DNA from 4 places in the Verrucosispora sp. TAA-831 genome. Region 2 is predicted to be linked to each of the others. Evidence: riboswitches for the same ligand, from Rfam matches in the RefSeq annotation. Region 2 holds a riboswitch; each other region holds the start of a gene.

Region 1 (7,072 bases), 500 kb from region 2:
GCGCAGGCTGCGTGCCGCTGCGGCGGCCAGCTCGGCGGCTCGCCAGCGCTCCTGCGCCTGCTCGTGGGCCGCCTGCTGGCGCGCGAAGAGGTGGTCGCGTACCGCCCGGCGCAGCGCCAGCTCCTGCTCGACCGGGTGCAGTCGCGGGTCCCAGCCCCGGTGGGCGAAGACGTCGCTGAGCTGTTCCACCGACAGCTCCCGCCGCCAGTACGCCTCCATGGCCGCCCGGTGCAGCCAGCGCTCCCGGTCGGCGTACTCGGCGGGGGTGCGCGGGGTCTGCGGCAGCGGCATCCCGGTCGCCGCGGTGAGCCGGCGGACGTCCGCCTCCGCCTTCTCGTACGTCTGCCACGCTCGTTCGGCCTCGTCCTGCGCGGTGAGCCACTCCTCGCGGCGGCGACGGGCCGTCGCGTCGGCCCGGTCGGCGGCGACGGCCACCTCCTCCGCCCAGCGATCCTGGTCCCGCTGTTCCTCGGTGTGCTCGGTGCGACTCGGCAGCGCCGCCTCGCGGATCCGGGCGCCCGCGTCGAACCGCAGGAGGTGGCGGGGGCGCAGCAGCAGGGCGGCGATGGCGAGGATCACCACGCCGAGCAGGCTCAGCCAGATCACGGCGGCCAGGGGGACGTCGGGCAGGACGTGGGAGAGAGCGGTTCGCATCATCAACACCTCTCGCGGTCGGATGAGGGTCGTCGACTGGGGGAAGGTCTGTGGTCGCCGAGGCGGCGACAGGACGGTGCGCGGGTCCGCGAGTGCCCGGGGCGGTCGGCGCCGGTGCGTCGGCCGGGTCCGGCGTTCGGGCCGGGTCGGCGGACGGTCGCGTGGGCCGGTGGGGCGTCCTGAGGCGGGCCGTCGGTCAGGCGGCCGGTGGGCCGCGCCGGGTCGGCTCGCCGTGGCCGACGGCGGGGCGTGGCGCGGCGAGCCGGTGGACCGTGGTGGTGGCGGCCGAGCCGGCCCCGGCGGAGGGCGCGGGCCGGGTCGGCGGCGCGGTCGGGGCCGTGTGCTGCGTCGGTGACGTCGACAGCGTGCCGGAGGCCCGCACCTGCTCGGTGACCGGTGCGACGGTGCCCGGCCAGGTCGGCAGGTCGGCGGTGACGGACCAGGCGTGATGACCGGCGACGGCGTGGGCCGTCTGGTCGCCGGCCGGGCGCAGCGGCAGGTCGGCGGCGGTGCCGAGGCCGACCGCCAGCACGAGGGCGGCCAGCGCGAGTCGGGTCAGCTCCCGCAACGTGCGCAGCGTCGCCGGCCACAGGGGACGGGCGAGCGCGACGGACGACACGAGTCCAACCTATCGTCCCCGTGCCCAGAACGCATGGGCCCGAGCGGAATCCGGTCGGTGAACCACGCCACGTAGTCCACTGTGGATGGCAGGTCGGGTCAGTCGGTGAACAGGGCCAGCAGGTCGCCGACCTGGCGGTCGGCCTCGGCCGGGTGGCGGAACCGGCCGGCCGGGTTGAGGGTGTACTCGTTGCGGCGACCCACCCGGGTGCGGTGCAGATAGCCGCCCGCCTCCAGGTCGGCGACGATGGCCTGGGCGGCGCGTTCGGTGACGCCCACCTCGCTGGCGACGTCGCGCAGCCGGGCGGTCGGGTTGCGGGCGATGGCGAGCAGCACGTGTGCATGGTTTGTCAAGAAAGTCCAGTTTCGGGTGCTTTCTCGCTCGTCTGAGGTCGCCATGCCCGCCATCGTATGGCCTGCCCCCGTCACGCTCCGGGGCTGCGCTCGCGCCCGTACGCTGCGATTGGCAAGCGTTCTGGAATACATGAAATGCAGATCACGCATAGCTTGACGTGCCTTGCGCTGCGTGTGACGGTTGGTGGCGGTCCGTGGCCAGCGCCGGCCGGGATGACCAGGCATTCCACCGAGAGACGAGGTGACGCCGGATGAGTCGACCCGGAACGATCGGGGCCCAGCCCGGTCCCGAACGCGAGTACCTGACCGCAGACCTTCCCGGCTCGCGGGAGCGGGCCCTCGCCGAGTTGATCGCCGGTAACCGTCGGTTCGTCACCGACACGCTGCGGCACCCCAACCAGAACGCCAGCCACCGGGCCGCGGTCGCCGCCGAGCAGCACCCCTTCGCGGTGATCGTGGGCTGCTCCGACTCCCGGCTCGCTGCGGAGATCATCTTCGACCGTGGGCTGGGTGATCTCTTCGTGATCCGGACCGCCGGACACACCATCGGCCCCGAGGTGCTGGGCAGCGTCGAGTACGCGGTGAGCGTGCTGCGTACGCCGCTGGTGGTGGTGCTCGGGCACGACTCGTGCGGTGCCGTCCAGGCGGCCCGGGCTGCGGCGGCCACCGGCACCGCGCCGTCGGGGCACCTGCGTGCCGTGGTGGACGCGGTGGTGCCCAGCCTGCGCCGGGCCGAGCAGGCGGGGATCGACGACCTGGACGCGATCGTCGACATCCACATCGCGCAGACCGTCGAGGCGATGCTGGAGTCGTCCGAGGCGCTGGCCGCCGAGGTGGCCGCGGGCGGGTGCGCGGTGGTGGGCATGTCGTACCGGCTGGCCGCCGGTGAGGTGCGGACCGTCGCGGCGGAGCCCGCCGAGATGGCGGGTGTGGTCACGCCCGTGGGCTGACCCGCCGGGCCACGCACCGACACGTACGACGAGGGCCGCTCCGCCGGACGGCGGAGCGGCCCTCGCGGGTCACCGGGACGCTGCTCAGAGCAGCGACACGTGCACGTGGTCCGTGTGGTTGGACGGGCCGCTGTAGGACCGCCACCGGTTCTCGGTCGGGAACCAGATCTGCCGGTTCCAGATCACGTAGTAGATGCCGAGCCGGTCGGCGTTGCGGACCAGGAAGGCCGCCAGGTTGTTGCCGTAGATCCGGGTGTCGTTGTTGTGCCAGGGGCTGAACCCGCTGTTCTGCAACGACCAGTCACACGCCCGGCCCTTGGGGTGCTCGAACTTGTCACCGGGCCGCCAGCAGCCGACGAAGCGGTTGAAGCCGGCGCGCTTGACCTCCTTGTACATGTGCAGCGTGCGCGGCGTGATGCAGCCCGACGTGGTCGGGTCGTTCTGGCTGCACGACTCCGGCTTCCAGCTCCCGTCCGAGGCACGGTTCGGGGCCACCCGGGCGACCGGCGAGGTCGCGGCCACCAGGCCGCCGGTCAGGCTCTCGCCACCGACCAGGCGGAGCGACTTCTCCGCCTCGGTCTTCTTGCGCGCCATGTCGTTGGTCAGCTTCTGCTGTTCGCGCACCTCGGCGTCGGACGCGAGCTTGGCCCGGTCGGCGCGCTCCCGGACCGTGTTGACCTCGCCCAACTTCTTGTCGTTGAACAGGTTCAACTCGTCGAGGGCGGAGGCCCGGTCCATGAACGAGTCCGGAGCGTTGCTCTGCAACAACATCGCTATCGCGCCCACCCGGCCGGTCCGGTACGACTGCGTCGCGATCTCGGCGACCTGTGGCCTGAGCGCTTCCAGGTCGGCCTCTGCGCGGCGCAGTTCGAGGTCGAGCTTGAGCTGTCGCTTCTTGGACTTGTCCAGTTGGTTCTTGGCCTTGGAGAAGTCGCGGTTCGCCGACTCGATCAGGTCGTTGAGCATCGGCGGGTCGTCGTCGTGCTCGGCCGGAGCGGGTGGGTTCGGCGCGGCCATGGCCGGCAGGGGGCCGGCGAACACGGCGAACGCGGCGAACACGGCCACCACGGGTGTCATCCAGCGGCGTAGGGGTGCCGTCACTTCTTTCCCTTCCATCGACCGCCGACCGGGTTAGCTGACGGGTTCGGAACGGAAGTGGCCCCTACCGCTGACGCGGATTCACCCCACCTACCTGGGTCCCCGGCTCGCCTCGCGGCGATTGGGCGGTGGCACCGCAGGCGCCGGTGCGCGCCTTCGGCGGTGACCGGCAGTGAGGTTACCCGACGGTCGATGTCAGTCTCTACGCCCCGAACCCGGCCAGATGCGTCATTTCGTAATCGCGATGAGTGACCAACGACACGGGCACGAACCGTGTCGGCAGGGGCGGTCACGCTGCGGGGTGTCACCATGTGGTGTCCGTGCTCCTGTCCGGGTCGGGCCACCGCGATCCGGTGGCGGGGGGTGTGTCACGCACACGCGCGGTGCTCAGCGCGTGCAGGGCCTCGGTCCGGTCGATGCCGGGCCGGGGAGTCGGGGGAGTGGGACCGTCGCCGTCCGGCCCGTCGTCGGGGCCGCCGGGTTCCGGCGTGTCCCGCCGCCCGGCGGTGACCACCAGCGCGGCCAGTGCGGTCGTCAGCGGTACGGCGGCGACCAGCCCCAGCGTGGCCACCACGCTGCGGACGATCTCCTGGGTGAGGAACTCGCTGGTGATGATCTGGCCGAGCGCGCGGCTGTCGGCGGTGAGCAGGAGCAGCAGCGGCAGCGACGCGCCCGCGTACGCCAGCACGATGGTGTTCACCACCGAGGCGATGTGGGCCCGGCCGACCCGGGTCGCCGACCGGTACAGCTCCCGGCGGGTGAAACCCGGATTGGCGTGCCGCAGCTCGGTCACCGCGGCGGCCTGGGTCACCGTGACGTCGTCGAGCACGCCGAGCGAGCCGATGATGATGCCGGCGAGCAGCAGGCCGTGCAGGTCGACGTCGCCCCGGAACATGGACAGCGTGGTGGCGTCCTCGCTGCCGAAGCCGGTCAGGTGGGTGGCCCGGGTGGCAGCCAGCCCGAGCAGGCCGGTGAGCACCAGGCTGCCGAGGGTGCCGAGGACGGCCACCGAGGTCTGTGCCGAGATGCCGTGCGTCAGGTACAGCACCACGAACATGATCAGTGCCGCGCCGACGATGGCCACCACCAGCGGCGGCTGACCGGCGCTGATGCCGGGCAGCACGAAGGTGATCAGGATGGCGAAACTGGCCGCCAGGCCGCCCAGCGCGGCCAGGCCGCGTAGCCGTCCGAAGGCCACGATGGCGGCGGCGAACAGCACCGCGAGCCAGATCAGCGGCTTGCCCCGCTGGTGCTCGGCGATGTTGTAGGAGCTGATCGAGGGGTCCTCGGGATCGATCAGGGAGACCAGGATGATCGCGTCGCCGACGCTGACCGAGGGCGCTCCCGGCCCGTCCGGCAGCGGCGTCTGCACGTCCTGACCTTCGTCCGGGCCGCTGTCGACCCGGACGGTCACCGTGCCGCACTGCCGCCCGGCCGTGGTCGGGGTGCCCTCGGGCACGACCGGGTTCGGTGGGCAGGGCTCGTTCACCACCCGGGTGACCGTGCCGTGGTAGCGGGGCAGGTCGTCGGCGGCCTCGGGTCGGGGTGGGTCCGAGGGCCAGAGCACGAGCGCGGCGACCAGGGTGACGAGGAAGAGGGGGACCACCGTCACGATGAGGATCCGCCGCACCCGGGGTGGGGTGGGCGGAGCGGAACGGGTGTGGTCGGCGCCCATTCATTGTCTCCCAACGATTCCAAGGCGAACTACGTACCGGCGGTCGAGATGGTTCAGCGACGCCGACAGGCCGCCGCGGCGGGCATCCGGAATGGCCCGAGCGTGGCAGGATGGCTGCGTACCGTGCGGGCGGGTCCGGCTGGCCATCGTGGCGAATGGTAGCCAGATCGGCATCGGAACGCAGGTCGCGAGCGTGTGTCGCAAGCCGGGTGCCGGGGAGACGACACCCGGCCGGGCGTACGGGTGGGGCGGGTCAGCCGCGCTTCATCAGGCGACCGACGGCGGCCATCATCTCGGAGGCCATCTCGTCGGCGCGGCCCTCGGCGGCGCCCTCGTGCATGCAGTGCCGGGCGTGCCCGTCGAGCAGGCCGAGCGCGACCTTGTCCAGCGCGGCCTGGATCGCGGAGATCTGGGTGAGCACGTCGATGCAGTAGCGGTCCTCGTCGACCATCTTCTCCACGCCGCGTACCTGACCCTCGACACGACGCAGCCGGGCGAGCAGTTGGTCCTTGCTGGCGGTGTAGCCACGGATCTGCGCGGGTGTGCTCATGAACACGAGGATAACGTACCCCCTGGGGGTATGGTACGGTCACCGTCGTGGATACCCCCCGAGGGTATTCGACGGGGTGCCCGGCCCGGCTGGACGGGCCCGGAGAGGAGAGTTGCCATGGTCACCACGACGTACCAGGTGCAGGGCATGACCTGCGGCCACTGCGTCAGCGCGGTCAGCGCCGAGGTCGGCGCGCTCCCCGGCGTCGCCGACGTCCGGGTCGACCTGGCCAGCGGCCAGGTCACCGTCACCAGCGAGCAGCCCCTGGACCCGGCCGCCGTCCGGGCCGCCGTCGACGAGGCCGGCTACGAGTTGGTCGCCGCCTGAGGCGACCGGAGACCGAGGTGACCCGATGAACATGGCGACGAAGGTGAGCGGCTTCGCGCTCGGCCTCGCGGCGGTGTTCGCCGCCGCGTACGGGGTGGGTCAGGTGACCGGCCCGACGGACCCGATCGCCGTGCCCGGCCACGTGGGCGCGGCCGGTCACGGCGACGGGCCGGACCAGGGCGGACACGACGAGGACGCCGGACACGACGCGGGCGCGGCCGGGCACCTGCCCGGCGGGCTGCTCGTCTCCGAGCGCGGCCACACCCTCGTGCCGGTCGACGCCCCGGCCGGGGAGTTCGCCTTCCGGATCACCGGGCCGGACAACCGGCCGGTGACCGGGTACGACGTGGTGCACGACAAGCCGATGCACCTGATCGTCGCCCGGCGTGACCTCTCCGGCTTCCGCCACGTGCACCCCGAGCTGACGCCGGACGGCACCTGGCGGGTCGCCACGCCGCTGACCGGGCCCGGGGTGTGGCGGGCGTTCGCCGACTTCACCCCGACCGGCGACGAGCCGCTGACGCTCGGTGTCGACGTGACCGTCCCCGGCGCGCTGACCGAGCAGCCGTTGCCCGCCCCGGCCCGCACCGCCACGGTCGACGGCTACACGGTGACCCTGGACGGCACGCCGCAGCCGGGCCACCCGTCCACGCTGACGCTGACCGTCGCGCGCGACGGCGTACCCGTCACCGACCTGGAGCCGTACCTCGGGGCGTACGGGCACCTGGTCGCGCTGCGGCAGGGTGACCTGGCGTACCTGCACGTGCACCCGGAGGGGGTGCCGGGCGACGGGCACACCCCACCCGGGCCACGGGTGAGCTTCGCCACCGAGTTCCCGTCCGCCGG
Region 2 (7,072 bases):
TCCGCCCCTCTCAGGTCGGCGTCGTAGCTCTCGAAGATCTTCTCCTCGGCCGCATCGAGACCGGCTGCCTCGATGGCCTGATTCAGGGCCATCAGGTGAGCGCATCGCTGTACGGCAAGCTCTTCGACGAGCGGGTCGTCGGGTTCGACGCCGTCGTCGAGGGCGGCCTCGGCCGCCTCCAGACGGTCCTCCTCGGCCCGCAGGTCGGGGTGGGTGGCCAGCACGATGAACGTGCCGGCCTGGATGGCGGCGCCCAGCGGCCCGAAGATCCGTTCTGTGATGAGCAGGGCGTCCAGATCGGAGGGGCGCAACGCGCCCGGGGGCAGGTGGCTGAGCCGGTCCGTGACCAGTTCGGAGAGCAGCCCCTGCGGGCTGCCCAGCGCCTGCAGACGCTGGACAGCCGCGCGCCGACGCTTGATGATGGCCTCCTGCGCCGCCAAGGTCTCCTCCAGCCTGCTCAGGACCGACTCGATATCCGGGGCGTGGTCCAGGGCATCGTCTCCGGCGTCGTCCCGGGCTTCACCGAAGGCGGCCCGCATGTCGTCCAGGCTGATACCGGCATCAGCCATCTTGCGGATCCACAGCAGGCGGGTCATGTCGTCATAGCCGTAGCGGCGGCGGCCGTCCCCGCCGCGCTCGGGTTCCGGCAGCAGACCGATCTCGTGGTAGTGGCGGATGGCGCGTGGGGTGATCCCGGCGAACGCAGCGGCATCACCGATCTTGACCTGCCGGGGAGGCGTGAGAGAGGGATACATCGCAGTCAGAGCCTTTCGTGCTGTGGTGCCCTGACCTCACCACATGCCGCTACGGCATGTGCAACAACCGCCCACCGGAGCCAGGCCCTAGGGCGCAAGCCACCTGAGATCCGGTAATGCTGGGAGGAGGCCAGATGGAGACATGGCGTGTCCTGGCGGGAGTCGCCACGAGCCTGGCTATCGGCCTCGTCGGCGTTGCCCTGGCCACCAACTTTCGCGACGTGACGGAGTGGCACGTGCGGCGGTCGATGTCCACCACGAGCGGGCTACGGCGAGTTCCGCCGTGGCGCTGGCTCTCAGGCGTCCCGCACGAGCAGCGTCTTGCGCGCTTCATCCTGCTGGAACGGGCGATTGGCGTAGCTTTCGCCGCGATCGGCCTTACGTCCTTGATCGTTCTCGGCTACGGCATCTTGAGTGGCCAGCCGATGCGCATGGTGAAGTAGGTAGCTTGATCTTCCCGCCGGCAAGGGAGGTCGATCAAGGCATCGCCGACGCGATCGACAAGGCGGTGACGGCGGCCCGAGGCACGCCCAGCAAGCAGCGCACGCCGAGGCAGGCCCGAAGGTGGCAGACCAGCGACCGAAGCGAGCTAATGGCCCGCTAATGACCCACGGCCGGTTTCAGCTCTCCTGGCAACGCGAAAGCCCTGGTGGGACTCACGTCCTGACCAGGGCTTTCGTGCGTGGAGCGGGTGACGGGAATCGAACCCGCACTGTCAGCTTGGGAAGCTGATGTTCTGCCATTGAACTACACCCGCAAGCGGCACCACTGTACCTGAGCCACCGCCCCGGTGCACCCAGCCACCCCCGCCGACCACCCCGCCCGGCCCGCCTCCGCACGCTGCGCAAGAAGTTGCATGCCGGCAACACATAGCCATTCTCAAATCTGTCGATGCGTTGTAACGTCTGGCCCACGTTTCCCGCACGACGCGACACAACCCCCGGTCGCGTCGCCAGAAAGAGGTGGGCTTATGGGACTCCGTCCCGTCCTGCTGAACCGGCGGATCGCCGGCATCGCATCGACGTCGCTGGCGGTGGCGCTCGGCGTGGCCACGGTCGGTCTGCTGCCGGCGGCCACCACGGCCGCCGCCCCGACGGCTACCGCCGTCTCCGCCGACGAGGTGTGTGAGGACCCGACGGGCACTGCGGCCCGAGTCCGGGGCGACGCGGTCGTCAAGCACGACCCGAACGAGTTGACCATGACGCAACTGCACCAGCGGGAGTCGGAGTTCGCCGACCTGTTGCAGGAGCGGGCCAAGCGGGTCGGTCAGCGTACGCTCAGCGCCCAGGCCGCGGCGGCCTCGGTCACCATCCCGGTGGTGGTGCACGTGATCCGCAAGGACACCACCCGGGCCGGCGGGAACATCCCCGACTCGATGATCCAGTCGCAGATCACCGTGCTGAACCAGTCGTTCGCGGGTGCGACGGGCGGTGCCGCCACCGCCTTCGCCTTCCAGTTGCAGAGCATCAACCGGGTCACCAACACGTCGTGGTATCCGATCAGGCAGGGCTCCACCGCCGAGCGGCAGATGAAGACCCAGCTCCGCCAGGGCACCAAGGGCACGCTCAACATCTATCTCGGTGAGCTGAGCGGGGGCCTGCTCGGCTGGGCGACCTTCCCGCAGACCACGCTGAACGTGATGGACGGCGTGGTCGTGCTCAGCGAGTCGCTGCCGGGTGGCACCGCCACCAACTACAACCAGGGTGACACCGGCACCCACGAGGTCGGCCACTGGCTGAACCTGTACCACACGTTCCAGGGCGGCTGCTCGGGCAGCGGCGACCAGGTCTCCGACACTCCGGCGGAGGCGTCGCCGGCCTACCAGTGCCCGACCGGTCGGGACACCTGCTCCACCGCGGGGCTGGACCCGATCACCAACTTCATGGACTACACGTACGACACCTGCATGTACCAGTTCACCCCGGGCCAGGCGACCCGGATGATCAACGCCTGGAACACCTACCGCGCGTAGCGCGGGAGTCGTCGGCGCGTACCTCCGGTGCCGGTCCCGTCGTCAGGCGGGGCCGGCACCGGAGTGCTCAGGCGGCGCGGACATGTCGGGCCGCACGGGTCGGGTGGGGCGCGGGCCGGGCCGCCTGCGGGGTGGCACCGGCCGGGTCGAGCCAGACCTGTACCGCCGGTCGTCCGACCAGCCCGGCGGTGGCGGCGTGCTGGTGCCGGGTGAGCATCGCCACGTCGACGGTGAACTCGAACAGGCGCCAGTCGACGTGCGGGGCTGCGCGGGCCGCCAGCGCCAGCCGGGCCACCGTGGCGTCGTCGGTGACGGGTCGGGCCCGACCGGCGACGTACGCCTCGTCGTCGCTCTCCTCCGCCGGGAACGAGTGCAACGCATACCGCCCGTCGCGTTCCAGGTCGCGCCGCTTCGGCGAGTCGATCACGAAACAGAACAGACCGTCGTCGGTGATCAGCGGGGAGACCGGGTGCACCCGGGGCCCGCCGTCGGCGCGGACCGTGGCCAGGTAGCCGAAGCCCGGGCCGTACTGCTGCATGAGAAGGCGGATCCCGTCGGCGAGTCGAGGCTCGTCAGCGGTGAATTCGGACCAGGAAGCCATGCCGCCATCCTATCGAACATACGTTCTAAGCGGGTAGTCCGACACGCAGGTCACGCATACCGGCCGCTAAGGTGTGGCGATGCTGCTCTCCGACCGTGACCTGGTCTCCGAGATCAAGGCCGGCACCCTGGCACTGGAGCCCTTCGAGCCCACCCTGGTGCAGCCGTCCAGCATCGACGTCCGCCTGGACAAGCTGTTCCGGGTGTTCAACAACCACCTGTACACACACATCGACCCGGCGACCCAGCAGGACGATCTCACCTCGCCGGTGGAGGTGCCCGACGGCGAGCCGTTCGTGTTGCACCCCGGTGAGTTCGTGCTCGCCTCCACGCTTGAGGTGATCTCGCTCGGCGACCAGCTCGCCGGCCGGCTCGAAGGCAAGTCCAGCCTCGGCCGCCTCGGCCTGCTGACGCACTCCACCGCCGGTTTCATCGACCCCGGCTTCTCCGGGCACGTGACGCTGGAGCTGTCCAACGTGGCCAACCTGCCGATCACGCTCTGGCCCGGCATGAAGATCGGCCAGCTCTGCATCTTCCGGCTCTCCTCGCCCGCCGAGCACCCGTACGGCTCGCTCGTCTACGGCTCGCGCTACCAGGGGCAGCGCGGCCCGACGCCGAGCCGCGCCTGGCAGAACTGGCGTACCTGGCCGACCCGCTGACGACCCGCTGACGACCGGCGGGCCCGCGCCGCCGTGGAGCGGGCCCGCGATCATCCGGCTACTCAGCCGGGTCGGCCGAAGCTGTGGATCGGGCTGCTGTCCATCCGCTTCATCGCGATCGGCTTGCCCGCCCGGGAGGCGTGCACCACCCACCCGCCGCCGACGTACATGCCGACGTGGTGCAGGTCGCGGTAGTAGAAGACCAGATCACCTGGGCGCAGGTCGCCGCGACCGACCGAGGCGGTGACCTGCCGCTGCCGCGCCGCGTTGTGCGGCAGCGCCACCCCGGCCCGCGCCCACGCGGCCAACATCAACCCCGAGCAGTCGTACGCGTGCGGCCCCTCGGCACCCCACGAGTACGGCTTGCCGATCTGGGCGCAGGCGAAGGTGACCGCCTCACCGGCCGGGCCACCCGGGTAGGTGGCCGGACAGGGCGCCGGCCGCAGCGGACCACCACCCCCGTCGTCGTACGCCCGCAGCCGCAACCGCTGCAACCGCTCGATCTCGGTGTCGATCTGCCGCCGCTTCGCGGCCAGGTCGGCCTCGGTGCGGGTCAGCTCGGCGATGGTGCGGTCCAGTCCGGCTCGGGTGGCGGCGAGTTCGTCCCACAGCTCACGCGCCTGGCGTACGTCCTCCTGCTGGAAGCGGGCGTACCGGTCGAGCAGGCCGAGCTGGGCGACGACCTCGCCCGGCGACCGGCTGCCCAGCAGCGTGTTCACGGCGCGGACCGGCTCGCCCCGGTACGCGCGCGCGGCCAGCGCGCCGACCCGCTTCGTCGCCTCGTCCACCTGCTGTTGGAGCGGGGCGATGCGGGCGGTCAGCGCGTCTGCCTCCCGGCGGGTGCCGGCCAGGTCCTGCCGGGTCGCGTTGTGCCGTTCGATGACGGCTTCGAGCCGGTTCCAGTCCTCGTCGATCTGGCGCTCGATGTCGTCGACCGTGGGATCGGCGTGGGCCGCCGTCGCGCCGCCGGTCAGCAGAACGGCGGTCGCGGCGAGTGCGGCGAGTGCGGTGGTGCAGCGGTACCAGCGGAATCGCGGCGCAGCCGTCGTCGGGCCGGGCTTCGCCGGCCGGTACGACGGTGGCCGCGGGGCATGGTGTGCCACCGGGCTGCGTACTCCTTCTTCCCAGACCGCCTACCGGGTTAGCTGACGGGTTCGGGCGGGAAGGGGACGCCCTACCGCGACGATCGCGGACTCACCCCGGGAACCTGGGTCCCCGGCTCGCTCGGACAGCGACTCGGCGGTGTCGGACCGTCACCGCCCCGGGTGGGCGGTCCTGCCAGCGGGCCGACGATTGACCAGCGTAGGGACGATCGGCGTCGATACGCAACACACCCACACCGTCACTCTCGGTGCATTAATCCGACAACGAAGAAGGCCCCCGGTCGCTTGACCGAGGGCCTTTCGTCGTTCCTGCGTACGCGCTCAGGCGTCAGCCGGGTCGACGGAAGCCGGCGACCGGCATCGTCGTGATCGGCGAGACGTTCACCGGCACACCGGCACGCGCCGCGTGCACCATCGTGTTGTTCCCCAGATAGATCCCGACGTGGCTCACGTCGCTGCGGAAGAACACGAGGTCACCGGGGCGGGCGTCAGCCCGGGAGATGGCCTTGCCCTCGCGCCACTGGGCACCCGTGAAGTGGGTCAGGTAGATACCCGCCGCCTTGTACGCGTACTGGGTGAGACCCGAGCAGTCGAACGAGTTCGGCCCGGTGGCACCCCAGACGTACGGCTTGCCGACCTGCGCGCAGGCGGTCCGGATCGCCGTCCGGGCCGCGTCGCTGACCACACCGTTGATGGTCGGGCAGTTGGTGGTCTTGACGGTGGTCACCGGAAGGGACCGTTCCAGCCGCTTGATCTCGGCGTCGATCTGCTTCTTCTTCGCCGCGAGCTGCTTCTGCTTGGCCTCCTGGTCGACGATCAGCGCGTCGAGTACGGCCTTCTGGTCGTCGTACTTCTTCCGGATCTTCATGACGCCCTCGAGCTGACGGCGCTCCTCCCAGGCCAGCCGGTCGAGGAGGGCCATCTGCTCACCGAGCTTGTCCGGCTTCGCGTTGAGCAGCACCGCGCCGATCTCCTGCGAGGGGCCGGTGATGTAGTACCGGGAGGCCAGACCGGCGACCCGGTTCATCGCCAGCTCCGTCTCCAGCGCCAGCGGCTCGATCTTCTTTTGCAGCTTGTCGGCCTTCTCGCGGTTGGTCCGCAGCTCCGAGCGCACCTTGTTGAACTGCTCGATAGTGGGTTCGAGCTGCTGCCACTGCTTGTCGATCTGGCGCTCGATCTCGTCCACCGACGGCGCGGCGGACGCGGGCGCGGCGACCAGACCGGCACCGACCGCGGCGGCGGCGACCAGGACGACCAGGCGGCGAGCGGCCTTGCGCAGCCCGCGCGCGGGGGTGGGGCGTCCCGGCGCATGACGATGGAGGGGCATGGTTGCCACCGGCACCGACTCCTTTGCGACCGACCACCGGGCGTCCCGCTAGCGGTAGGGGGCGAGACAGACGACCCACGGCGGTCGGTGCCTCACATTAGGGAAGGCGCGCGGTGGAATCAAGGCGACCAACGGCTCATTCACCTTTGTGCGACGGACCGCACACAAAGGGTGTCGACCAATTCGTTACAGTCATCTCCGCCAATATAAAAATCAGGACGTGTCGGCATCCGTACAGATGCCGACCACGCCCCGACGTTCTCGCTGGTCACCCGGCGACCGGCTCGCCCTCCTCGGCGCCCCGGGTCGGCTCGGGCTTGATCGAACGCAGCAGCACGCTGGCCACGTCGACCACCTCGACCTGGTCGCCCGCCCCCTTGCCGTTGACTCCGTCACTCAGCATCGTCGAGCAGAACGGACAGCCGACCGCGACGGTCTTCGCGCCGGTGGACATGGCCTCCTCGACCCGATCCACATTGATCCGCTTACCGATCCGCTCCTCCATCCACATGCGCGCGCCACCGGCGCCACAGCAGAAGGAGCGCTCGCTGTTGCGCGGCATCTCGACCACGCTGTTGTCGGCACCGACGGCGCTGCCCAGCACCTCGCGCGGCGGGGCGAAGACCCGGTTGTGCCGGCCCAGGTAGCACGGGTCG
Region 3 (7,072 bases), 1.7 Mb from region 2:
ACGAGGGGCTCGTCTTCGGCCGTCTGGACCTGCGCGACGGGCAGGTGTTCCACGTCGGACGGCTGGGCATCCGGGACGAGGACGCCGCGACCCTGGTGGTCGACTGGCGTGCCCCGGCGGCTGCCCCGTTCTATCAGGCCACCCCGGCCGAGCCGCTCGGTGTGGTGCGCCGCCGGACGATCCAGTCCAGCCGGGAGCGGGTCACCCGGATCGAGGACGACCTGCTCGACCCGGACGCCGCTCCGGCGGAGATGGCGGTGGTCGGCGACGGCGCGCTGCTGGCGAACCTGTCCCGGACCACCGGTCGGGGGATGCGCGACATCGTCGCGACCATCCAGCGCGAGCAGGACGAGGCCATCCGCTCCCCCGGTTCGGGGGTGACGCTGGTGTCCGGCGGCCCGGGCACCGGCAAGACGGCGGTGGCGCTGCACCGCGCCGCGTACCTGCTCTACTCCGACCGCAGCCGGTACGCCGGTGGCGGCATCCTGGTGGTCGGCCCGTCCTCGGTCTTCGTCGAGTACATCGCCTCGGTGCTGCCGTCCCTGGGCGAGGACACCGCGACCCTGCACTCGCTGGGCACCCTCTTCCCCGGGCTGGTCGCCACCCGCACCGACCCGGTCGAGGTGGCCGCGGTCAAGGGGTCGCTGCGGATGCGCCGACTGTTGGAGCGGGCGGCCCGGGACGGCGTACCCGATTCGCCGGCCGAGCTGCGCCTGCTCTACCGGGGGCAGTTGCTGCGGCTGGAGCGCGCCGAGTTGGACGCCGTCCGGGAGCGGGCGCTGCCCCGGGGGGCGCGACGCAACGAGGTCCGCCGGGCCGGTTTCGACGGCATCCTGGCGGCGCTCTGGGCACAGGCCCGCCGGTTGGGCATCCCCCGGCTGCCCGAGCAGCGGGCCTTCGAGGACGAGCTGATCGACCGGACGGATTTTCGGGACTTCCTCAAGGCGTGGTGGCCCCGGCTGCATCCCCGCCACGTGCTCGGCTGGCTGGCCGATCCGGAGCGGCTGCGCCGGTACGCCGCCGGGCTGCTGTCCCGGGCCGAGATCCGGCTGCTGGAGCAGGCGTACCGGGGGCTGGCCGCCGAGGGGCCGACCGTCGCCGACGTGGCGCTGCTCGACGAGTTGGACGCGTTGCTCGGCAAGCCGGTGCGTCCAGCCCGGGCGAAACGTGACCCGTTCCAGCTCGCCGGTGGGGTGCGCGAGCTGAGCACGTACGCCGACCGGCAGCGGGCCGCCCGCCAGGCCGCTCGCGAGCGACCCGAGGACTACCGCGACTACGCGCACGTGGTGGTGGACGAGTCGCAGGACGTCTCACCGATGCAGTGGCGGATGATCGGCCGACGCGGTCGGCTGGCCTCGTGGACGGTGGTGGGTGACCCGGCGCAGACCGCGTGGACGGGAGATCCGCAGGAGCTGTCCCGGGCCCGGGACCAGGCGTTGGGACGCCGTCGACGGCACCGGTTCACGCTCACCACCAACTACCGCAACTCGGCGGAGATCTTCGCCGTGGCGGCGGCCGAGATCCGCCGGGCGTACCCGGACCTGGCCCTGCCCACCGCGGTCCGGACCACCGGGATCGACCCGGTGGAGCTGGTGGTGCCGGCGACGGAGTTGGAGACCAGCGTGCTGACCGCCGCGAGCACGCTGTTGGGCGAGGTCGAGGGCACCGTCGGGGTGATCACGCCGGTGCCGCGCCGGGACGAGGTCGCGGCCTGGCTGGGCGGGCTCGGCGGCGAGCGTCTCCAGGTGGTGACCAGCCTGGAGGCCAAGGGCATGGAGTACGACGGGGTGGTGCTGGTCGCCCCCGGCGAGATCCGTGCCGATCCCGGCTCCGGCGTGCGTACGCTCTACGTCGCCCTGTCCCGGGCCACCCAGCGGCTGACCACGGTCGACCTGACCGACTGAGCGCGCACATATAGCAATGTCGGCATAGCTCCGCCCCGGGTCGGACGCAGCGCGCAAGGTGTCTGCGTGGGCGCGGGCCACGACCACCACCACGCCGCGGTGTCGCACGCCGCACACCGCCACTCCGGCCGGCTGTGGGCGGCGTTCGTGCTGCTCACCACGCTGATGGTGGTGGAGGCGGTGACCGCCCTGCGGACCGGCTCGCTGGCCCTGCTCTCCGACGCCGGGCACATGTTCACCGACGTGCTCGGCATCGGGATGGCGCTCGCGGCTCTCACCGCCGCCCGGCGCGTGGACGCCCATCCGCAACGCACCTTCGGCCTCTATCGGTTGGAGGTGCTCGCCGCGTTGGCCAACGCGGTGCTGCTCGTCGGCGTCGCCGGTTACGTGCTGGTCGAGGCGGTACGCCGGTTCGGCGACCCGCCGCAGGTGCGGACCGGGCCGGTGCTGGTGGTGGCCACGCTCGGCCTGCTCGCCAACCTGGTCGCGTTCGCGCTGCTGCGTCCCGGGGCGCGGGAGAGCATCAACCTGCGCGGGGCGTACCTGGAGGTGCTGGCGGACCTGCTCGGCTCGCTGGGCGTGATCGCGGCGGCGGCGCTGACCGCGCTGACCGGATGGTGGTGGACGGACCCGCTGGTGGCGGTGGCGATCGGCGCGTTCATCCTGCCGCGCACCTGGCGTCTGGGCCGGGCGGCGGTCCGCATCCTGGTGCAGGCCGCCCCGGAGCACCTCCAGGTCACCGCCGTGCACGACCGGCTGGCCGCGGTGCCCGGCGTGGCCGACGTCCACGACCTGCACGTCTGGACGCTCACCTCCGGGATGGAGGTGGCCTCGGCCCACCTGGCCACGGCCGAGGGCGCCGAGGTCGGCGCGGTGCTCCGCGCGGCCCGGACGGCGCTGCGCGAGGACTTCGACATCACGCACGCGACGCTCCAGATCGAGCCCGCGACGAGTGCCGGTGCCTGCGGGACGGTGGAGTGGTAGCGGGACCAGTAGCGCGAAAGACAACAAAAATACCTTATGTCTGGTTTACTCGTGGTCAGGGGAACACCAGGAGTCACACCGGCTGCACGGTCCCCACCAGCACCGGTAGGCTCGGACCCGGTCTCCGCCAGGCGGCACTCGACGGTGCCGGCGGTGACCGCCGCCTAATCGCCCGCGAGGGCGAACCGGGGAACCATGTTCCAGGGGTGCATCCGCGTCCAGCGGTAGGGATCTTCCGTCCCGAACCCGTCAGCTAACCCGGTCGGCGGCTGACGGAAGGACATGTGCATGCCAGCAGTGGCAACCGTGAGACCGGCCGCCCGTACGGCGGCCCTGATCGCCGCGGGGCTCGCCCTCGCCCTGGGCGCCGCGCTCGCTCCGTTCAGCGCTGCCTCCGCGGCCCCCGGTGACGTCGGCGACGAGGGCGGCACACCGGCGCTACGCGCCCAACTGGAGGCGGCCAGCAAGGGCTACCTCGACGCCAAGACCGCCCTGGACCGCTCGGTCGACCGGCAGAAGAAGCTCGCCGAGCAGCTCACCACGACCGAGGGCCAGCTCACCGAACGCAGCGCCAAGGTCGCCGAGATCGCCGCGCAGGCGTATCGCGGCGGTCGACTCGGTGCCGCGACGGCGCTGCTCAACAGCGGCTCCCCGGCCGGCTTCATGGACCGGGCGGCGGCACTGGACGCGGTGGCGGCCAACGAGGAACGCGCGCTGCGGGACCTGCGGGCCACCCGCGACGAGGTCGGCAGGACCAAGCAGGCCCTCGACGTCGAGGTGCAGGAGCAGCGCAAGCAGGTGGCCGTGATGGCCAAGCGCAAGGAGCAGGCCGAGCGCTCGCTGACCGTGGCCGAGGAACGCGCCGAGCGGGCCGAGCGGGCCGCGGCGCAGGAGCGGGCCAGCCGGACCCCGGCGCGCACCGGCGGCACCAGCAGCCCGACGGCCAAGCCCGCGCCCCGCAACGCCAACGGCTCCTGGCCGGCCGAGTCGTGCAGCGTCAACGACCCCACCCCGGCCAACGGCTGCATCACCCCGCGCACCCTGCACGCGCTCAACCAGACCAAGGCGGCCGGCTTCACCAGATACGTCTCCTGCTACCGCGCGGGCGGCTCGGGTGAGCACCCGAAGGGTCGGGCCTGCGACTTCGCGGCGCAGAAGAACGGCTTCGGCGGGGTCGCCACCGGCGGCGACCGGACGTACGGCAACAACCTGGCGGCGTTCTACGTCAACAACGCCGACCGTCTCGCCGTGCTCTACGTGATCTGGTACAAGCAGATCTGGCTGCCCAGCAGCGGCTGGCGCACGTACAGCGGCGCGCGTGGCGACCCGTCCAGCGACCACACCAACCACGTGCACCTGTCGGTGTACTGATCCACACGGCACGCCGGGTGGCCGCCCTCGTGAGGGACGGTCCACCCGGCGTCGTCGTTCCCGCACGCCGCCCCGGCCGTCCCGGACCGCCCCGCCCGTCGCCGCGCGCTCTCGGCCCACCTTGGTTACCGTCGACATCGAAGCGGACATTTCGTGGCGACCGGGAGGAACGGTTATGAGCGGACCGCAGTGGACCCAGTGCGACGGTGCGTCGTGAGCGCGCCGACCGGGCACGTGATGGTCTTCGCGCCGACGCCCCTGCTCACGGTCACGATCGACCAGCCCAACGACACGCCGGAACTGCACCTGCATCCCGGCGGCCAGGGGGTCTGGCAGGCCCGCATGGTGCTGTCGCACGGCATCGACGTGGTGCTCTGCACCGCCCTCGGCGGCGAGATCGGACAGGTGCTGGAGCCGTTGCTGGTCAGCGAGGGCGTCGACCTCAAGGTGGTGGCGCGCGACTCCGGCGGCAGCGGCGGGTACGTGCACGACCGTCGGGAGGGCACCCGGCAGGAGATCGTCGACGTGACCGGGCAGCCGCTGAGCCGACACGAGCTGGACGAGCTCTACAACCTGGCGCTCGGCGAGGGACTGCGGGCGGCGGTGAGCATCCTGAGCGGCCCGAACGACCCGTCGCTGGTCCCCGCCGACCTGTACCGGCGTTTCGCCGCCGACCTCGGCGCCAACGGCAGCCGGGTGGTGGTGGACCTCTGCGGCGACCACCTCAACGCCGTGCTGGACAGCGGGGTCTTCTTCGTCAAGGTCAGCCACGAGGAGCTGATCGCCGACGGTCGCGCAACCGACGACGACGAGGAGCAGCTCACCCGAGCGATGTACGACCTGCACGCCAACGGGGCCGAGAACGTGGTGGTCAGCCGCGCCGACAAGCCGGCACTGGCCCTCGTCGACGGCGAGGTCTTCGAGGTGCGGATGCCCCGCCTGGAGGCGGCCGACCCGCGAGGTGCGGGTGACTCGATGACCGCCAGCGTGGCCGCCGTGGTGGCGCGCGGCGGTGACGTACGCACCGCGATCCGGACCGGCGCGGCGGCCGGCGCGCTGAACGTCACCCGGCACGGGCTGGGCACCGGGCGGCTCGACTCGATCACCGGCCTGGTGGACCGGGTACGCCTGGAGCCGGCCGGCGTCCGCCGGCAGGAACGCACCACCCCCGACGAGTTGGCGCACCGGGTGGGTGGCGCATGACGTTGCGCGTGCTGATCACCAACGACGACGGGATCGCCGCGCCGGGTATCCAGGCGCTGGCCCGGGCGGCGGTGGACCGGGGGCTGGACGTGGTGGTCGCGGCCCCGTTGGAGGAGGCGAGCGGCACCAGCGCCGCGATGAGCGCGGTCGAGCAGGACGGGCAGGTGGTGGTCCACGAGCATCCGCTGCCGGGGCTGGCCGGGGTGCCGGCCTTCGGGGTGGGCGGCTCGCCCGGCTTCATCGCGTTGATCGCCGTGCACGGCGCGTTCGGGCCGCCGCCGACGGTGCTGCTCTCCGGCATCAACCGGGGGGCGAACGCGGGCCGGGCGGTGTTGCACTCCGGCACCGTGGGCGCGGCGTTCACCGCCGCCGCCAACGGCTGCCGGGCGTTGGCGGTGTCGCTGGACGTGCTCTCCGCCGGTGAGGCGACCGCCGTCAGCGGCGGGGCCGCGGTGGCCGCCGCGGCCCGGGTACGCGACGCCGAACGGAACTGGGCCACCGCCGCCCACGTCGCCCTGGACCTGCTCCCCCGGCTGACCGCCGGGCCGGCGGAGAGCGTGCTCAACGTCAACTCGCCGGACGTGCCGCCCGACCGGCTGCGCGGCGTACGTCGGGCGGGGCTGGCGACCTTCGGGCAGGTGCAGATGACCGTCGCCGAGTCCGGCCACGGTTTCGTGCGGACCGCGTTGGAGGAACCCGGTCAGGCGGTGCAGCCCGGCACCGACCTGGCGTGGCTCGCCGACGGGTACGCCACGGTGACGGCGGTCCGCGCCGTCACCGAGGTCTCCGACGTGAACCTGTCCGGCCTCGACGGCGACTGACGGTCAGCCGCCGGGAAGGACCTCGGGGGTGGCGGCGGCACCGGCGTAGTACGGCTCCGGTGCGCCGAAGAGACCGAGCAGCCCGGTCACCCAGAGCTGTCGGTGCACGAACCGACTGGGTTCGGTGACGACCAGCTTGACGCCGCTGACCTCAGCGGTCTGGAAGCCGGCGACCATCGCGCTGATGCCGACGGAGTCGATGAAGGTGACCAGCCGCATGTTGAGCTCGATCCGGGCCGGCCGCCCCTTGGCCAGCACTTCGGCGATGGCCTCTTTCACCTCGTACGCGGTGTCGACGTCGATCTCACCCCGAGGGGCGATCTCGATGACACCACCGGGCCGAACCGTCTGCAGGATCGACAGGCTCACGCGAGCACCTCCACTCGCCCGTACGACGGGCGCCTCATCAGTACGCGGGCCGCGACCGAGAGTATTCCTCCGACGGCCTCGGTCGCCACCCCTCGGGATGAGCAATTCGCGGACATCGGCGCGTCAAATCACCCATATCCGGACTTATTACTTCCTATCACTTGGGGCAAGCCGAGGCCCGCACCGACGAACCAGGGTAGCGGGCCATGGCTCACCCGTCCGACATCCGGGATCCCGGCGTGCCCTCGCCGGTCGGCGGCCTGACCTGCGACCTCCCGATACCGGTGGCGGAGTGTGCCTAGCATCACCGACGACGCGCGCACGCTGGTTTGCGGTGGCGTCCGGCGGGGCACAGCCTCGGTGGCGAACCGCCGACGTCCGAGGTCAGCACCGGCCACCGGCTTCGGCACTGTCGAGGAG
Region 4 (7,072 bases), 2.2 Mb from region 2:
GCTGTGGGCGGCGCTGCTGTCCGTGGCGTACGTCCTGGTGATCGCGGCGGCGGCGGACGCCGACGTGCACGGCCGTCGGTCGCCGCTACGCTCTCGTTTGATGGTCTGGCTGGGCGAGGTCTCGTTCGCCTTCTATCTGGTGCACGTCTTCGTGATCATGACGATCCTGCGGCTCACCGGAGACTGGGGCACCGGCCTGCCCGGCTGGTGGGGAGTGCCGGCGGTGATCGGGTTCCTGCTGCTCACCCTGGCGATGGCCGCGTTGCTGCACCGCTACGTGGAGCAGCCGATGATGCGGCGGTTGGCCCCGAGCCGTACGGCCTCCGCCAGGCCGTCCGTGGACACCTCCGCCGGGGCCGACGGCCCGCCCGCCGGGCTGCCGAGGCAGCGCGTGCCGGAGGACGAGCCGCACACCACCGCACGCCACGACCCGTCTCGCTGAGTCCACCGTGGAGGCTGCTCGTCACCGCAGTGACCTGCTGTTTCGTGTGTCGCCGACGGCGCGTCGCCGACCCGACACGCCCGTGGTCGATGCGGTGGGAGGGTGCTGGCGGTAGCCTGACGACGTGCCTCCCGTCGCGCCCACCCGTCCCCTGTGGTGGCTGGCGCGCTGGGCGACCCGGCTACTGACCGGGTTCGCGGTCGCCGCCGCCTTCACCCTCGGCGCCTGGGCGACCTCCGCTCCGGGTGCCCCCGCCGGGCACCCCGCCGACGGGCTCGCCTCGGCCGCCCTCCTCGCGCAGGCGCCCCACACCGGCTGGCACGCCACGTCGCCCGGCGAGGTGATCACGCCGGACGCCACTGTGGCCGTCGACCACGCCGACCCGGCCGGCGTGCCCGGGCTGCTGTCCGAGGCGCGCCCGGAGGCGTACCGGCCCGCCGTGACGGCGGTGGCGGGTCCGGCGGCACCGCCCCCGACGGTGGTCCCACCGGGCGCCCACGGTGCTCGCGCCCCACCCGGCGCCTGACCACTCGCGTCCCGCTGCGGCGCGTCGACCGACTCCGCCGCAGCCCGTCCCGGTGTTCCCGGGACCACTGCCCCCGCGATGCGTCCCCACCGCCCCGCCCGGCCCGTGGCACCCGCCACCGGCGACCGGGTCCGGCGGCCCGCTGTCAGCGCACCACAGCCCACGAGGTCCCGCCATGGAGAAGACCGTTCTCTACCAGTTCCTGATCGAGGTGCCCCGGGCCGCCGCCATCTGGTCGGTGCTGCTCGTGCTCGCGCTGGGCGTGCTCACCGCCATGGTCGCCCGGCCCGAATCGACCGGCGACGACACCGGCCCGGTCGACGACCCCGCCGAGGCCGAGGCGGCCGACCTGCGCCGCTACGCCGGTGAGGTGGCCGTGGCCGCCGCCGGGGCCGCGCAGAACGCGGCACGGCGTCGGGAGGCGTGGCACACCGCTCAGACCGCCCTCGACCGGTCCTGGGCCTCCTACGACGAGGCGGAGAGCCGGGCCCGGCGGCTCGCCGGGGTCACCGCGCTACCCGCGCCCCGCACCCCGCGTACCGCCAGTGAGTACGCCGCCCGGGAGCGCTGGCTGCACCACGCCGCGATGAAGGCGCACTGGCGCGGTGACCTGTCGGCGCGGCAGCTCACCGACGTGCTGGCCCGTCGGGCCGGCTGGGACGCGCGACTGCACCAGGTCGACCAGGAGGTCGTCCTGGCCCGCGTCGTCCGGGACAACCACCGGGCCGCGTACCGGGCCGCCGCCGAGCGGGAACGGGCCGCCTGGCGGGAGGCCGAGTTGGCCGGCGAAGCGGCCCGGGTGCTCTCCGCCGAGGCGTACGCCGCCGCGCAGCGCCTGCGGCCGAATCCGCTCCCGGCGCCCGCCGTCACCACCGTCGCGCGTCCGGCGGCGGCGGTCCTGCGGTGGCGTCCGGCGCGCGTGGGATGAACCGTCGGCCGGATAGTCCGGCCGGATCGGGTGAGCCCGGTCACACCTTCCGCCGGAACGGACACCGGAGCCGGATCCGACCGAGACGGGACGCGAAGCCCGGAGACATTGTCTGCGGGTGGTCCCCTTGTCACCGCCCGTTGCGTCGATCGCCATCGGTCCCGTTGCGCGACATCGATGACCGAACGCCCGAAAATCATCGATCTGGATCATGTTTACGCAGGTCAGGGCGGGTTGGCAGGGCAGTGACCGACCAGTAGTGTCGGCCCGTCCGATGCGGTACCCGATCGCAGGAGGCGACGCCGCATCGACCCGCCTAATCGTGGTCTCACGAACCGGGGACCCACCGCACCACTGGGGTGAATCCGCGAGCCTCGGCTCACGGTAGGGCCGTCTTCCCGCCCGAACCCGTCAGCTAACCCGGTCGGCGGTGTCGGAAGGAGCTTTCCACTCGTGCAGCCCCTCGTCGTACCCCCCTTGTTCCTCCACGGCACCGCGGTGCCCGCGCTCGCCGGGCCGTCGGCCACGAGCTGACTGCGGCCACCGCCCCCGCCCGCTAGCCCGGGCGCAGCCCCTCGCACGGTCGTCCCCGTACTCGGGTGGTCCTCGACAGGTCCTGTCGAGCTGACCGCCGGAGCGGTTCGCCGTGCCTCCCTGAGCCCCCGTGGAGGACTCCGTGAAGCAGACCGTCACGCGCCAGCTACGTCGGCTGGCCACCGAACGCCCCTACCAGGTCGTCGCCGCCTCGGCGGCCGCGCTGGCGCTGGCCACCGGTGCCGGTGCCGTACTCGTCGACACCTCCGACGCCCCGGCCACCGCGCACACCACGACCGCCGTCGCCGAGTTGCGTGGCGACACCGCGGTCTCCCGCGCCGACACCCGGGTGGAGTCGACCCCGTCGACCTCGCCCAGCAGCGCGGCCCCGAGCAGCGCCGCCCCGTCGCCGTCGCCCTCGCCGAAGACCACCTCGGCGGCCCCCTCGCCGGTGGCCAGCAGTGCGAAGGCCGCACCGAAGCCGCCGGCCCGGAAGGTCCTGGACTACGACTTCCAGGCCCAGACCACCGGCTACTACTGCGGTCCGGCCGCGGTACGCAACGCGCTCAGCGCCGCCGGTGTCGACCGTGACCAGGACACCCTGGCCGCGCAGCTCGGCACCACGTACGCCGGCACCAACTCGGCCCTGGACACCACCCGGGTGCTCAACGCCACCGTCAAGGGCGAGCCGTACTCGACCACGATGCTGCGGGGCGGTTCGGCCACCCCGGCCCAGATGGACCAGCTCCAGGCCGACGTGGTGGAGGCGATCACCGACGGGCGCGGTGTCGTGGTGAACGTGGCCGGCAGTGCCACCGACACCGACGGCGGCTGGCACTCCTTCCCCGGTGGCCACTACGTCGCCGTGGTGGGCTACGAGGACGACGGTCGCCTGGTCAAGATCGCCGACTCGGCCGACGCCTCGTACTACTCGTACTGGATGACCACCATCGACCTCGCCCACTGGGCCGCGACCCGCGGCTACTCCTCCTGAGATGTAAGGAAGGGTCCCCTGCTATCGCCTGGTGCATAGCAGGGGACCCTTCCTTACATCCGGGTCCGGGGTGGCAGACTTCGCGCATGAGCGAGGAGTCGGGCGGCCGGGCGGTGCTGGTGCTGCTGCACGGGATGGGTGCCACCGGCGACGTGTGGCTGCCCTGGGCGCCGCTGCTGGAACAACGGTGGCCGGGCCGTTGGTCCGCCCCGGACCTGGCCGGTCACGGCGGCGCGTCGCCGCTGCCGGAGTACTCGTTCACCGCCCTCGCCGACCGGGTCGCGGAGAGCCTCGCCCCGGACGACCGGATCGTCGTACTGGGACACTCGCTCGGCGGGGTGGTCGGGCTGGCGCTGGCCGCCGCCGATCGGGGCGTGCCGGTCGACGCGGTGGTGGGCCTCGGCATCAAGGCGGTGTGGTCCCCGGCGGAGCTGGCCCGCGCCGCCGATCTCGCCGCCCGGCCGGTCACCTGGTTCACCACCCGTGACGAGGCGGCCCGGCGGCATCTGCGTGTGTCCGGCCTGACCGGGCTGCTCAGCCCGGAGCGACCGGCGGTGGACGCCGGGCTGCGGCAGGTGGACGGGCGGTGGCGGCTGGCCATGGACCCGGCCGCCTTCGCCGTCGGCGAACCCGACCTGGCCGCCCTGCTGGCGGCGATCGACGTACCGGTCCTGCTGGCCCGGGGCGAACACGACGCGATGGTCACCGACGCCCAACTCCGGGAGTACGACGTGCCCGTGGTCACGCTGCCCGGTCTCGGGCACAACGCCCACATCGAGGACCCCGCGGCGGTGCTGGCGTTGCTCGACCCCTGGCGCTGAGGACCGCTCAGGTGGCGCTGGGCAGCGCGGCGTCGGTCGTGGTACGCGGTGCCGGGGCACTCCAGGCCGGGTCCAGCTCCCGTCGGGCGGCCGCCAGGAACGCCTCGGCGTACGTCTCGGCGGGGAAGTCGCCCAGGTAGCGCCGCCGGGTCGCCCAGCGCGCCTCGGCGAGCGGATCGGTGTCGAGCAGCCGGGTCAGCACGTCGTCCAGGTCGGACATGTCCCGCCGCAGCACGTAGCCGGTGGCGGCGAGGGGGAACCGCTCGACGAACCGGTCCCCGTCGGCGCCGGTGTCGGTGACCGTGTAGGGCTTGCCCGAGTACAGCCAGTCGGAGACCACCCCGGAGACGTCGGAGATCAACGCGTCCGCCCGGTTCACCGACTCGGCCAGGGTGAGCCGGCCGGCGGCGGCGCCGAAGAGGTGCTGGCGGCCGGTGCGGGACCGGTCGGCGGCGAGCAACTCGTGCAGCCGGGCCAGGCGCCGGGCCGAGGCCGGGTGCTGGTTGGTGTAGGGGTGGGCCCGCAGGATCACCGTGGCGCCCCGGTCGAGCAGCCGTCGCAGCAGCGTCTCGGCCATCGGCAGCGAGCAGTAGTCGGCGTCGGCGTGGTGGCCGGTCCAGGTGGGGGTGTAGAGGACCGTGGGGTTCGCCAGTCCGCGCGTCGGCTGGTGGCGTACCTCGATCGTCTCGACCTGCGGGCGACCCACCACCACGAACTTCTCGGCCGGGATCTCCACTCCGGCCCGGGCGTACCGGTCGATGGCCGCCTCGCCGGCCACGAAGATCCGGTCGAAGATCGCCGACACCGGGTTGGCGCTGGGGGCCTTGTCGCTGTCGCCGTGGTGTAGCTGGACGTGGGTGAGCTGGGTGAACCGGATGCAGTGGCTGTTCTTCGCGCCGTGGTTGACGTAGAACGCCACCCGCAGACTCGGCACCAGCACCTCGTCCATGGTGCGCAGCGTCGGGCAGTAGACCACCGGGGCGGTGGTGGCCGCCGCCACGGCGGGCAGGAACTCCGGTTCCCGCAGCATCACCACGAACGGCCGACCGATCCGTTCGAGGTACGGCAGCCACATGGTGACCTGATACTCCGACCCGGGCGGGGCGGAGAAGTGCAGCACGAACTCCGGCTGGTGGCGACGCAGCGCCCGGGTGACCGCCGACCCGCCGGCCGCCGGCCGGAACCGGCGACGGGCCAGGTCGAGGACGACCACGGCGACGGCGGCGCCGACCGGCAGGCAGATCAGCAGGGCCACCACGGCGGGCAGTCCGGCCAGGGCCGCCACGGCCAGCGCGGCGAGCAGCCCCGCCACCGCGTCGTCTCCTCGGGCGGCGACCTGCGGCACCCAGGTGCGTACCGGCAGGTTGGCGGCGCGGATCTCCAGGTTGCCGGCGGCCCGCAACGGCCCGGTGACCAGCACCAGCCCGAGCAGCACGAGGGCGGCGACCATCAGGAACGGGTCGAAACCGCCGTCGAGCTGCCGGGCGTAGCCGACCAGGATCCCGGCGGCGAGCAGGGCGGTCTCCGCGACGCTGTCGGCGCCGGGTCGCACCCGGCGCTCCCAGACCGTCGCGGCGAGCGCGGCCACCGCCAGCCCGAGCCCCCAGGTGGTCGCGCCGGTGAGCGCGAGCACCAGGAACGCCAGGACCGCCCCGCCGGTGGCCAGGCCCCGGGCGGCCAACTTCGTGACCAGGTCACCACGCATCTCGGCGCTGCCTTCGTGCTCGTCGTCGGTGGGTCAGCCGACGCGGGTGCCGCTGCTGGGCGCGTCGGCCTGGGTGGGTACCGGGGCGGGCGCCGACGCCTCGCCGGGCGGCCGGCGTACGTCGATCACCTGACCGGTGAGCTCCGAGATCAGCACGTCCAGCGAGGCCTGGGCGACGGTCTCGGCGGCGAGCAGGGTGTTCTCGGGCTCCGCGCCGAACGCCTTGGTCCGCATCGGGGTGGCGGTCCGCTCCGGGTTGATGATGTTGACCCGTACGCCGAACTCGGCCCACTCGTCGGAGAGCGCCTGGGTGAGGTTGACCAGCGCCGCCTTGGTGGCCGAGTAGAGCGCGTAGTCGGCCCGTCCCCGGGTGTACGAGCTGGAGGTGTAGAGCAGGAGCTGGCCCTTGGTCTGCTGAAGGTAGGGCAGGGACTGCCGGGCGACGGTCACCGGGCCGACGAAGTTGACCTGGAGCACCCGGTCGATGGTCTCCTGGTCCATCTCGGCCAGCGCGCCCTTCTCCAGGATCCCGGCGGTGACCACGACGTGGTCGATCCGTCCGGTGGCCTCGAAGGCGGCCCGCAGCGCGGCCTCGACGTCCTCCGGCCGCTCCACGTGCGTGCCGGTGCTGGAGCGGCTGAACGGGAAGACCTGGGCACCGTGCCGGCGGGCCAGCTCGGTGAGGTCGTGGCCGATGCCGTAGCTGCCGCCGAAGACGACGATGGTGCGGCCGGTGACCTCCTCGCTGTACGCCCGGTGGTCGGTCAGCCGGGGCACCTTGGCGGCGGCGAGCTGGAACAGCTTGTCCGCCAGGTGCACGTCGACCGGGTGGGTGACCTTGATGTTCTCGTCCGAGCCGTCGATCACCTTGATCGGCACCTCGGGCAGGTAGCGCAGGACCACGCCGCAGTCGTCGGTGGCGGCGAAGTTCGGGTCGCCCGCGGCCCGCCGGTACGCCTCCCGGATGGTGCTCGACCGGAACGCCTGCGGCGTCTGGCCCCGACGCAGCGTCGCGCGGACCGGGATGTCGGTGATGCACTCGTCCTCGTCGACCTGGATGATCGTGTCGGCCGACGGGATGGCCACGTCGACCGCCGCGTACGTCCAGAGGGCGTTCACGCA

What was found. A riboswitch is a leader RNA that binds a small molecule or an ion and turns the genes downstream of it on or off. The one in region 2 is predicted to bind cyclic di-AMP.
Region 1: linked by a shared signal. The riboswitch ahead of ACQVFL_RS01760 (coiled-coil domain-containing protein) and the one ahead of ACQVFL_RS30755 (NlpC/P60 family protein) in region 2 are both predicted to bind cyclic di-AMP.
Region 3: linked by a shared signal. The riboswitch ahead of ACQVFL_RS23200 (coiled-coil domain-containing protein) and the one ahead of ACQVFL_RS30755 (NlpC/P60 family protein) in region 2 are both predicted to bind cyclic di-AMP.
Region 4: linked by a shared signal. The riboswitch ahead of ACQVFL_RS09230 (C39 family peptidase) and the one ahead of ACQVFL_RS30755 (NlpC/P60 family protein) in region 2 are both predicted to bind cyclic di-AMP.

What each region holds. Positions count from the first base shown of each region.
Region 1 is NZ_CP192240.1:375,057-382,128, forward strand. It holds gene ACQVFL_RS01740 (hypothetical protein) at 1-657, opposite strand, end outside; gene ACQVFL_RS01745 (hypothetical protein) at 851-1,273, opposite strand; gene ACQVFL_RS01750 (helix-turn-helix transcriptional regulator) at 1,372-1,680, opposite strand; gene ACQVFL_RS01755 (carbonic anhydrase) at 1,878-2,576, shown strand; gene ACQVFL_RS01760 (coiled-coil domain-containing protein) at 2,661-3,677, opposite strand; cyclic di-AMP (ydaO/yuaA leader) riboswitch at 3,681-3,812, opposite strand; gene ACQVFL_RS01765 (YibE/F family protein) at 3,979-5,349, opposite strand; gene ACQVFL_RS01770 (metal-sensitive transcriptional regulator) at 5,603-5,899, opposite strand; gene ACQVFL_RS01775 (heavy-metal-associated domain-containing protein) at 6,017-6,226, shown strand; gene ACQVFL_RS01780 (hypothetical protein) at 6,252-7,072, shown strand, end outside.
Region 2 is NZ_CP192240.1:6,914,380-6,921,451, reverse strand. It holds gene ACQVFL_RS30785 (MerR family transcriptional regulator) at 1-755, opposite strand, end outside; gene ACQVFL_RS30780 (hypothetical protein) at 890-1,198, shown strand; tRNA gene ACQVFL_RS30775 (tRNA-Gly) at 1,439-1,512, opposite strand; gene ACQVFL_RS30770 (zinc metalloprotease) at 1,726-2,727, shown strand; gene ACQVFL_RS30765 (pyridoxamine 5'-phosphate oxidase family protein) at 2,795-3,328, opposite strand; gene dcd (dCTP deaminase) at 3,408-3,986, shown strand; gene ACQVFL_RS30755 (NlpC/P60 family protein) at 4,049-5,089, opposite strand; cyclic di-AMP (ydaO/yuaA leader) riboswitch at 5,102-5,238, opposite strand; gene ACQVFL_RS30750 (NlpC/P60 family protein) at 5,418-6,431, opposite strand; gene ACQVFL_RS30745 ((Fe-S)-binding protein) at 6,685-7,072, opposite strand, start outside.
Region 3 is NZ_CP192240.1:5,242,524-5,249,595, forward strand. It holds gene ACQVFL_RS23190 (HelD family protein) at 1-1,904, shown strand, start outside; gene ACQVFL_RS23195 (cation diffusion facilitator family transporter) at 1,971-2,888, shown strand; cyclic di-AMP (ydaO/yuaA leader) riboswitch at 3,040-3,172, shown strand; gene ACQVFL_RS23200 (coiled-coil domain-containing protein) at 3,177-4,259, shown strand; gene ACQVFL_RS23205 (PfkB family carbohydrate kinase) at 4,497-5,462, shown strand; gene surE (5'/3'-nucleotidase SurE) at 5,459-6,283, shown strand; gene ACQVFL_RS23215 (STAS domain-containing protein) at 6,287-6,652, opposite strand.
Region 4 is NZ_CP192240.1:2,028,553-2,035,624, forward strand. It holds gene ACQVFL_RS09215 (acyltransferase family protein) at 1-442, shown strand, start outside; gene ACQVFL_RS09220 (hypothetical protein) at 567-968, shown strand; gene ACQVFL_RS09225 (hypothetical protein) at 1,144-1,896, shown strand; cyclic di-AMP (ydaO/yuaA leader) riboswitch at 2,200-2,341, shown strand; gene ACQVFL_RS09230 (C39 family peptidase) at 2,561-3,424, shown strand; gene ACQVFL_RS09235 (alpha/beta fold hydrolase) at 3,511-4,245, shown strand; gene ACQVFL_RS09240 (CDP-glycerol glycerophosphotransferase family protein) at 4,253-5,950, opposite strand; gene ACQVFL_RS09245 (D-ribitol-5-phosphate cytidylyltransferase) at 5,984-7,072, opposite strand, start outside.